4 regions of the Edwardsiella piscicida genome follow, and region 1 is predicted to be linked to each of the others. Evidence: predicted binding sites of a transcription regulator. Region 1 holds the regulator's gene; each other region holds the start of a gene.
The links. The regulator CRP, encoded in region 1, controls carbon source genes, mostly activating them, when cyclic AMP is high. The targets are predictions, from matches to a motif close to ATGTGANNNNNNTCACAT.

Region 1 (2,204 bases):
CGGCCAGAACGGCAGACGCTGCTGGGTCGCCATCAGCTGGCGCTGATAGAGCGGACGCTGCCGCTCCAGCAGACGCGCCATTCGGCTAAAATGGTGCAGACAGAACTGCCCAACCGGATTCTCCGGGTAGCGGCTGGCCAGCTTTTCCAGCGCCGACACCTCGCTGCGCATAGAGAAATGCTGCGGGTAGCGGTGGTACAGGATGTCATCCGCCAGTACCCGCAGACGCCCGGCCACCACCTGCGCGTTGCGGCGAATGATCGCCTCGGCCTGGCTTTGTTCCACCAGAGTTTGCACCTCCTCCGGCTGGGAGAGGCTGACGGTAATATGCTCCTGTAGATCCAGCGCCACCTGAAAGTAGCGCACCAACCGCTTATATTCCGGGTTATGGACCAGGGACAGCATATGCATCTGCTGATAGATCACGCTGATAAGATCCATCACCTTTTGCTGGCGGTTCAGCAGCGGCGGCAGCGCCGTCTGCGGATCGCTGTGCTGCGTGAGCAGGCTGTACTTGGCCTCAATGTAATCCGCCAGCTCCAGGTACAGCTGGTTCAGGGTTTCGCGGATCGGCTGCCCTTTCCACAGGACAAACCAAAACCAGGTGAAGGCGCCGTACCAAATCGTACCGACCAAATACAGCAGCGGCCCCTGCCAGATAGGCACCATCCCCACCATGCTAAGGGTAAAGATGGCGGCGACCAGCGTTGCCGGCAGTAAACGGGCGTGCAGCGGACTGATCTCGCCGTTGACGCCAAACAGCAGCGCCAAAAGCAGCATAGCCAGCGGCAGCGGCACCGACCAAAGCAGGGCCATCTGCAGTAACAGGCTGCCGAGCGCAAACAGGGTGCCGCCCACCGCGAGGCGTTTAAAGAAGCGTTTATGGGGGGTATCAAGACCGGCGATATTGCAGCAGACCGGTACCAGAGAAAACAGCAGCCCCTGCTGCAGCTGGCCTACCATAAGCCCGAACAACACCGGCAGACACAAAACCAGCGTCTGGCGCAGTGCATAGTTCACTTCCGGGTGGTAGATAAACCGCCGCCACATGAGCACCATCCTGGGGATGGGTTGAAGATTCCGCGCCGCCCGTGCGGCGCGGGCGCAAAATCAACGCGTCCCGTAGACGACGATGGTTTTACCGTGTGCCGAGATCAGGTTCTGATCCTCCAGCATCTTCAGAATACGTCCTACCGTTTCACGAGAGCAGCCCACGATCTGGCCGATCTCCTGACGGGTGATCTTAATCTGCATGCCGTCCGGGTGCGTCATCGCATCCGGCTGCTTGGCCAGATTCAACAGCGTCTGGGCAATACGGCCCGTCACATCCAGGAAGGCCAGGTTACCGACTTTCTCTGACGTGACCTGCAGACGACGCGCCATCTGGGCAGACAGACGCATCAGAATATCCGGGTTAACCTGGATCAGCTGGCGGAATTTCTTGTAGGAAATTTCAGCCACCTCACAGGCGGTCTTCGCCCGCACCCAGGCGCTGCGCTCCTGCCCTTCCTCAAACAGCCCCAGCTCGCCAATGAAGTCGCCCTGGTTCAGGTAGGAGAGGATCATCTCCTTACCCTCTTCATCCTTAATCAGTACCGCTACAGATCCCTTTACGATGTAATAAAGCGTCTCCGCTTTTTCACCCTGGTGAATCAAGGTACTTTTGGACGGATATTTGTGAATATGGCAATGGGACAGGAACCATTCGAGAGTTGGATCTGTTTGCGGTTTGCCGAGAACCATTCGCTATTATCCTCTATTGTTATCGCATCCCCGGTGCGCCAAACGCACCCCCCGCCGGACGGGGCCGGGAAACTGCCTAGTAACCTGCTATAGCACTGCACTTGTCGAATATAGTTTCCATAGCCTAAGGGAGATGATCCCCGGCGATCTTGATCTATACCCGCTTCATTCCATTAAAGGTGCATGTCGGCTTAGTTTGTAGCATAGCTTGGCCTTACTGTCTCGCACTGTCTCGCTTCAGCATGGAATAGCTCACTGTTCGCCGCCGTTTTTTCTCCGCCTGCGACGTTTTTGCTTTTTATTTGCACAGCGCGGCGCCGGGCGCCGCGCGGGAAAATACGCCAACGTGCGCTAATCCGCGCCCTTAAACTGGCTGCGCGGCATAATATTGACGCTTTCATGCAGCTCGGACCATACCACGACCGCCTCACCGCACTGCAGCTGACGCCGCACATCCTCCA
Region 2 (2,204 bases), 1.7 Mb from region 1:
AACTGATTGGTTTCAGCCAGTTTTACCATCTGCGGCAGCGTCAGCTGAACCAACGTTTCCGCCATTTCAGCGTCAATCCCCAGCCGGAACATGGCGGAGGCTTTGTCGTCATGAATTAATCGCTGTGCTAATAACAAATATGACAAGTTAATGTCATAAATATGCTTGAGTATTTCCGAGGTACTCATTATCTCACCCTGCTTGACTCAATCGGCCAACACAATGAAACGTACCTTTACTATAACTGCGCGAGGCGCAGGTGAACGAGGTACCTGATAACCGCTCAACTAATGTGAAATGGAGCATAACGGCCATGATTACTGCGTGTTATATGACCCGACGTTGTACTTTTGATATACAAATGGAGGTTAGGCACCCTGAGGGTGAATAACAGACGCCATTAAGACTATTCTTAAAACGCTGCAACTCTACCCCTGAATGACCGGAATGTACAACGCGCCAAGGCGTCAAATTTGAGAAAAGTGTGATCTAGATCACAAAAAATGGTAGGAAAAGTATGACTTTTGCCGTATTGGCTCACATTTTGACCTAACGCGCAATCTGCGCGCGCTATCCATTTAACTTTTTGAATAGCAAGAAAAATTTTTGGAGAAAAAATAAACCGATTTTTGCATTTTTAGATTTTTACGTTGTAATAATGTATATTTTTAGGTTTAAAGTCTGAATAAAAATTCGATAGTCATACAAAGAACTAAACGATGAGCAAAACCATAGAATAAAAATAGATAGCCTTGATAGCCGGCGTGGCGCCATAGAATACTTCCTGCGCTAAATTCTGATATATCTCAATTAATGCGGGGATATCCCCCCCTCCACCGAGCACCTATTTCTCTTTATTCAGTAATATCGATATAACTATTCATAGAATTTATTCGTTGTATTCATCATTTGACAGAATAAATTACGCCACGCAGAGACCTTACGCGCGTGGTTAATGGTTTTTATGACCAAAAGTGCGTATCGTCACATTTCGCGCCTGTGGGCTCAGAAGGGGCATGTTAGGCTGTGTTCTATCACGCCGCGCTACGCCGACGTTACTCGCACATCACGGACACGACCGATCCGACCGGGGGAAGCGTATGCCCCCACCACGACTGAGGAGTCCCGCCTATGTTCAACTTTGACTACTATAATCCCACCCGCATTCTGTTTGGCGGCGAACGCATCGCGGATATCCCGCAGCATATTCCCGCCGAGGCACGCATTCTGATCACCTACGGCGGCAACAGCGCCCGCCAGTTTGGCTACCTGGACGAAGTCCGCCGCGTACTGGGCCCCCGCATCATCGGTGAGTTTGGCGGCATCGAGGCCAACCCCGAGCTGGAGACGCTGCTGAAGGCGGTACAGCAGGTGCGCGAGCAGCGCATCGATTTTCTGCTGGCCATCGGGGGCGGCTCGGCGATCGACGGCAGCAAGTTTATCGCCGCCGCGGCGCACTATACGGGCGATCCCTGGGAGATGTGGCGCCAAAAGCGGCCGCCGCAGCGGGTGTTGCCGCTGGGCTGCATTCTGACCCTGCCCGGCACCGGTTCAGAGATGAACCCGACCGCCGTCGTCAGCCATCGACGCCTCGGCGCCAAGGTCGGCTACTCTCACCCCGCGCTGTTTCCGCGCTTCTCCGTGCTGGATCCCCACAAATCCTATACCCTGCCCGCGCGGCAGGTTGCCAACGGCGTCGTGGATGCCTTCGTCCATGTCATGGAGCAATACCTCACCTATCCGGTCTACGCCCGGGTTCAGGATCGTCTGGCCGAAGGGCTGCTGCTGACGCTGCTGGAGGAGGGACCGCGGGCGCTCAGCGAGCCCCACAGCTACGACGTCCGCGCCAGCGTAATGTGGGCGGCCAGTATGGCGCTGAATGGTATGGTCGGCGCCGGAGTACCGCAGGACTGGTCAAGCCATCGTATCGGCCACCAGCTGACGGCGCTGTACGGAATGGATCATGCCCTGACGCTGGCCATTCTGCTGCCGGCCGTCATGCGGGTGCAGCAGCAGGATAAACGCCTGAAGCTGCTGCAGTATGCTGAGCGGGTATGGGGGCTGCGCAGCGGCAGCGAAGAGGAGCGAATCGCCTCGGCCATCGAGCATACCGAGCGCTTCTTCAGCGATATGGGGATGCAGACCCGGCTCAGCGCCTGTGGTCTTGAAGAGAGCTGTATCGATGCCGTTATCGATAACCTGCG
Region 3 (2,204 bases), 1.9 Mb from region 1:
CGCCGTTGAAGTCGGTAGAAACGACGGCTTCGTCGGTGTAGCCCAGAACGCCTTTCATTTCGCCTTCAGAAGCGGCCTTCATCACGTCACAGATCTGCTGATAGGTCGCCGGCTTGGCCAGGCGAGCAGTCAGGTCAACAACGGAGACGTTCGGGGTCGGAACGCGGAAAGCCATACCGGTCAGTTTGCCGTTCAGCTCCGGGATGACCTTGCCAACGGCCTTGGCTGCACCGGTAGAGGACGGGATGATGTTCTGGCTAGCGCCGCGGCCGCCGCGCCAATCTTTCATGGACGGGCCGTCGACAGTTTTCTGGGTCGCGGTGGTAGCGTGAACGGTGGTCATCAGCGCTTCAACGATGCCGAAGTTGTCGTTCAGGACTTTAGCCAGCGGAGCCAGGCAGTTGGTGGTGCAGGATGCGTTGGAAACGATCTCCTGGCCAGCGTAGTTCTTGTGGTTTACGCCCATAACGAACATCGGGGTAGCATCTTTAGACGGGCCAGTCATGACGACTTTCTTGGCACCGGCGGCGATGTGCTTACGCGCGGTTTCGTCGGTCAGGAACAGACCGGTCGCTTCGGCAACAACGTCAACGCCGATTTCGTTCCACTTCAGGTTAGCCGGATCTCTTTCAGCGGTAACACGGATTTTTTTACCGTTAACGATCAGGTGGCCATCTTTCACTTCAACAGTGCCGTTGAAACGACCGTGAGTAGAGTCGTACTTCAGCATGTATGCCATGTAGTTGGCATCCAGCAGATCGTTGATGCCAACGATTTCGATGTCAGAACGTTCCTGAGCAGCACGGAAAACAATACGGCCGATACGGCCAAAACCGTTGATACCTACTTTGATAGTCATATATTCCACCAGCTATTGGTTAGTGAATAAAAGGTTGCCTGTAAAATTACAAAAACCTTATGGAGCGTCAAGCGGAATCGTGTCAATTGTTGCTATACGTCAAAGCCGCCGCGGCGACTGTGCAGATAGCATCCACGATGCCAAACTCACCGTATTCCATCATACATGGGGGCGGCGGCGAGAGTCTCAAACCTGCGTGCTGTCTGTTTGTGATGCTCATCACAAAAGTCATTCCCGCCGCGTTCCAGCCACACAGTTTAGACCAAATGATGCTGATCTATTGTTAACTGTTTGTTATGTTTGATGGCATTCTATTTCTGCCCAATCCTATCCATTCGACGCAGGCCGCGGAACATAACATGGCTAAAGAAAACCTCTCCCAATCCCCACATCAATTAACCGAAATGCAACGCTATGTCACTCAGGAGCGTGGCACCGAGCCGCCGTTTAGCGGCCGACTGCTGCATAACCGCCAGGAGGGGATATACCACTGCCTGTGCTGCAACAGCCCCTTGTTCTATTCCGACAGTAAATACGATTCCGGCTGCGGCTGGCCGAGCTTCTTTCGCCCCTATAGCGCCGACGCCATTCGCTGTCTGGATGATGATTCGCACCATATGCATCGCATCGAAATTCGCTGCGCGCAGTGCGATGCGCATCTGGGACATCTGTTTCCCGACGGCCCCCAACCCAGCGGCGAGCGCTATTGCGTGAACTCCGCTGCGCTGCATTTCTGCGCCGGAGAGGATGGCCGCTGGACCCTGGGTTAACCCCTTGATGTCTTGAAATGATAGTACCATGGTGAAGCGATTCAGCAAAGCGGATATTAGCGAGGACATATGGATATTGAGCGCTTGATCTCAATAATGAATGAAGATGTCTACCAGCGTTTGGTGACCGCCGTTGAGCTGGGCAAGTGGCCGGACGGCTCTCGGCTGAGTGAGTCGCAGCGCGGCGAGGCGCTGCAAATGGTGATGCTGTACCAGTCGCGCCATAATCACCGTGCGGCGCATTTAACGGTGAATACCCGCGGGGAGATAGAAATGAAAAGCAAGCAGGCGCTGAAGGCGCTGTTTAGCGCGCCGTTGGCGAAGTAGGGCACCGCGCGGAGCGGTGCCGCGGGTGTGCGCTCAGCGCAGGTGGCTGAGCGTGGTGAGCGGGGTTAGGCTAGCCCCGGCGCGGACCATTTCGGCCAGCGCGCGTTCGCTATCGCCGGGCGTGAGATCCACGCCGCGGCAGCCGTCGCGAATGATATTGACCTGATAGCCCAGGCGCAGGGCGTCCAGCACCGAAAACTTCACGCAGTAATCCGTCGCCAGACCCAGCAGCCACAGGCGGGTGATGC
Region 4 (2,204 bases), 750 kb from region 1:
GCGCGCATGGAGCAGATCCTTGCCAGCCGAGCATTAACGGATGATGAACGCGCACAGCTTCTCTATGAGCGCGGAGTACTGTATGATAGTCTCGGACTGAGGGCATTAGCGCGTAATGATTTTTCGCAGGCGCTGGCCATTCGTCCTGATATGCCAGAGGTTTTTAACTATCTGGGTATTTATTTAACGCAGGCGGGCAACTTTGATGCCGCCTATGAAGCGTTTGATTCTGTACTAGAGCTTGATCCAACTTACAGCTATGCGCGTTTAAATCGCGGTATTGCCCTCTATTACGGCGGGCGGTATTCGCTAGCGCAAGATGATCTGCAGGCGTTTTATCAAGACGATCCCAACGATCCGTTCCGGTCGTTATGGCTTTACCTGGCTGAGCGTGAGCTTAACCAGGAGCAGGCGCTTACGGCGCTGAGCCAGCGCTACAATAAAGCGAACCGGAGTCAATGGGGATGGAATATTGTCGAATTCTACCTGGGCAAAATCAGCGAGAAAACGCTGATGGAACGTTTACAGGCAGATGCAACGGATAACACTTCGCTCGCTGAGCATCTCAGTGAAACTGACTTCTATTTAGGTAAACATTACCTGAGTCTGGGGGAAAAGAGCAGTGCTTCTGCATTGTTCAAACTGACGGTGGCCAACAACGTTCATAACTTTGTTGAGAACCGTTACGCACTGTTGGAATTGGCCCGCTTGGGTCAAGAGCAAGACGACATACCAGAATCGGACCAGCAATAAGCTGACGGGCATTTATATCCTTAAATCATTGATTTAATCGTCCTAACGGGCGAGGTTTTTTTGTTCGTCATTTCATCTAATTTGAGCCGGTTCACACTTTTCAATGAAAAATGTTGTTCGTTTTCTAGACGAGTTATGCAGACTGGCCGCCATTGCATATGAGGCACGTTTACATGGCTGAGTTCGAAACTACTTTTGCTGACCTGGGGTTAGCTGCACCTATTATTGAAGCCCTGAATGATTTGGGCTATGAGAAGCCGTCACCGATTCAGGCGGCCTGTATTCCTCACCTGCTGAACGGGCGCGACGTGCTGGGCATGGCGCAGACCGGCAGCGGTAAAACGGCGGCGTTCTCTCTGCCGCTGCTGAACAATATCGATCCGTCGTTGAAAGCACCGCAGGTACTGGTGCTGGCGCCGACCCGTGAGCTGGCGGTACAGGTTGCTGAAGCTATGGCGGATTTTTCTAAGCATATGCACGGCATCAACGTGGTCGCCCTGTACGGTGGCCAGCGCTATGACGTTCAGCTGCGCGCCCTGCGTCAGGGGCCGCAGATCGTGGTCGGTACGCCGGGCCGTCTGCTGGATCACCTGAAGCGCGGTACGCTGAGCCTGACCAGCCTGCGTGGCCTGGTGCTGGATGAAGCCGACGAAATGCTGCGTATGGGCTTTATTGAAGACGTTGAGACCATCATGGCGCAGATCCCGGCGGAGCATCAGACCGCTCTGTTTTCTGCCACCATGCCGGAGGCTATCCGTCGTATTACTCGTCGCTTTATGAATGAGCCGCAGGAAGTGCGCATTCAGTCCAGCGTGACGACCCGCCCAGACATCAGCCAGAGCTACTGGACGGTGTATGGGATGCGTAAAAACGAAGCGCTGGTGCGTTTCCTGGAAGCGGAAGACTTTGATGCGGCGATCATCTTCGTGCGCACCAAGAATGCCACCCTGGAAGTGGCCGAAGCGCTGGAGCGTAACGGCTACAGCAGCGCGGCGCTGAACGGCGACATGAACCAGGCGCTGCGTGAGCAGACCCTGGAGCGTCTGAAAGACGGTCGTCTGGATATCCTGATTGCGACCGACGTGGCTGCCCGTGGCCTGGACGTCGATCGCATCAGCCTGGTCGTTAACTACGATATCCCGATGGATGCCGAATCCTACGTGCACCGTATCGGTCGTACCGGCCGCGCCGGCCGTGCCGGTCGTGCGCTGCTGTTCGTTGATAACCGTGAGCGTCGTCTGCTGCGCAACATTGAGCGCACCATGAAGCTGACCATTCCGGAAGTCGAACTGCCGAACGCCGAGCTGCTCAGCACTCGCCGTCTGGCCAAGTTTGCCGCCCGTGTTCAGCAGCAGCTGGAGAGCAGCGATCTGGATCAGTACCGTGCGTTGCTGGCTAAGCTGCAGCCGGAAGACGAGCAGGATATGGAAACGCTGGCCGCTGCGCTGCTG

Region 2: L1P05_RS06535 (iron-containing alcohol dehydrogenase) is a predicted target of CRP. The motif match lies at 973-990, and genes of this name have one in related genera.
Region 3: msrB (peptide-methionine (R)-S-oxide reductase MsrB) is a predicted target of CRP. The motif match lies at 1,067-1,084, and genes of this name have one in related genera.
Region 4: yrbN (protein YrbN) is a predicted target of CRP. The motif match lies at 833-850, and genes of this name have one in related genera.

The regions. Positions count from the first base shown of each region.
Region 1 is NZ_CP090968.1:3,469,939-3,472,142, forward strand. It holds gene L1P05_RS15855 (YccS/YhfK family putative transporter) at 1-1,050, opposite strand, end outside; gene crp (cAMP-activated global transcriptional regulator CRP) at 1,111-1,743, opposite strand; gene L1P05_RS15865 (YheU family protein) at 2,095-2,204, opposite strand, start outside.
Region 2 is NZ_CP090968.1:1,443,124-1,445,327, reverse strand. It holds gene flhD (flagellar transcriptional regulator FlhD) at 1-188, opposite strand, end outside; gene L1P05_RS06535 (iron-containing alcohol dehydrogenase) at 1,132-2,204, shown strand, end outside.
Region 3 is NZ_CP090968.1:1,598,035-1,600,238, forward strand. It holds gene gapA (glyceraldehyde-3-phosphate dehydrogenase) at 1-859, opposite strand, end outside; gene msrB (peptide-methionine (R)-S-oxide reductase MsrB) at 1,219-1,629, shown strand; gene L1P05_RS07265 (YeaC family protein) at 1,699-1,956, shown strand; gene pncA (bifunctional nicotinamidase/pyrazinamidase) at 1,990-2,204, opposite strand, start outside.
Region 4 is NZ_CP090968.1:455,584-457,787, forward strand. It holds gene nlpI (lipoprotein NlpI) at 1-753, shown strand, start outside; gene yrbN (protein YrbN) at 857-934, shown strand; gene L1P05_RS02050 (DEAD/DEAH family ATP-dependent RNA helicase) at 927-2,204, shown strand, end outside.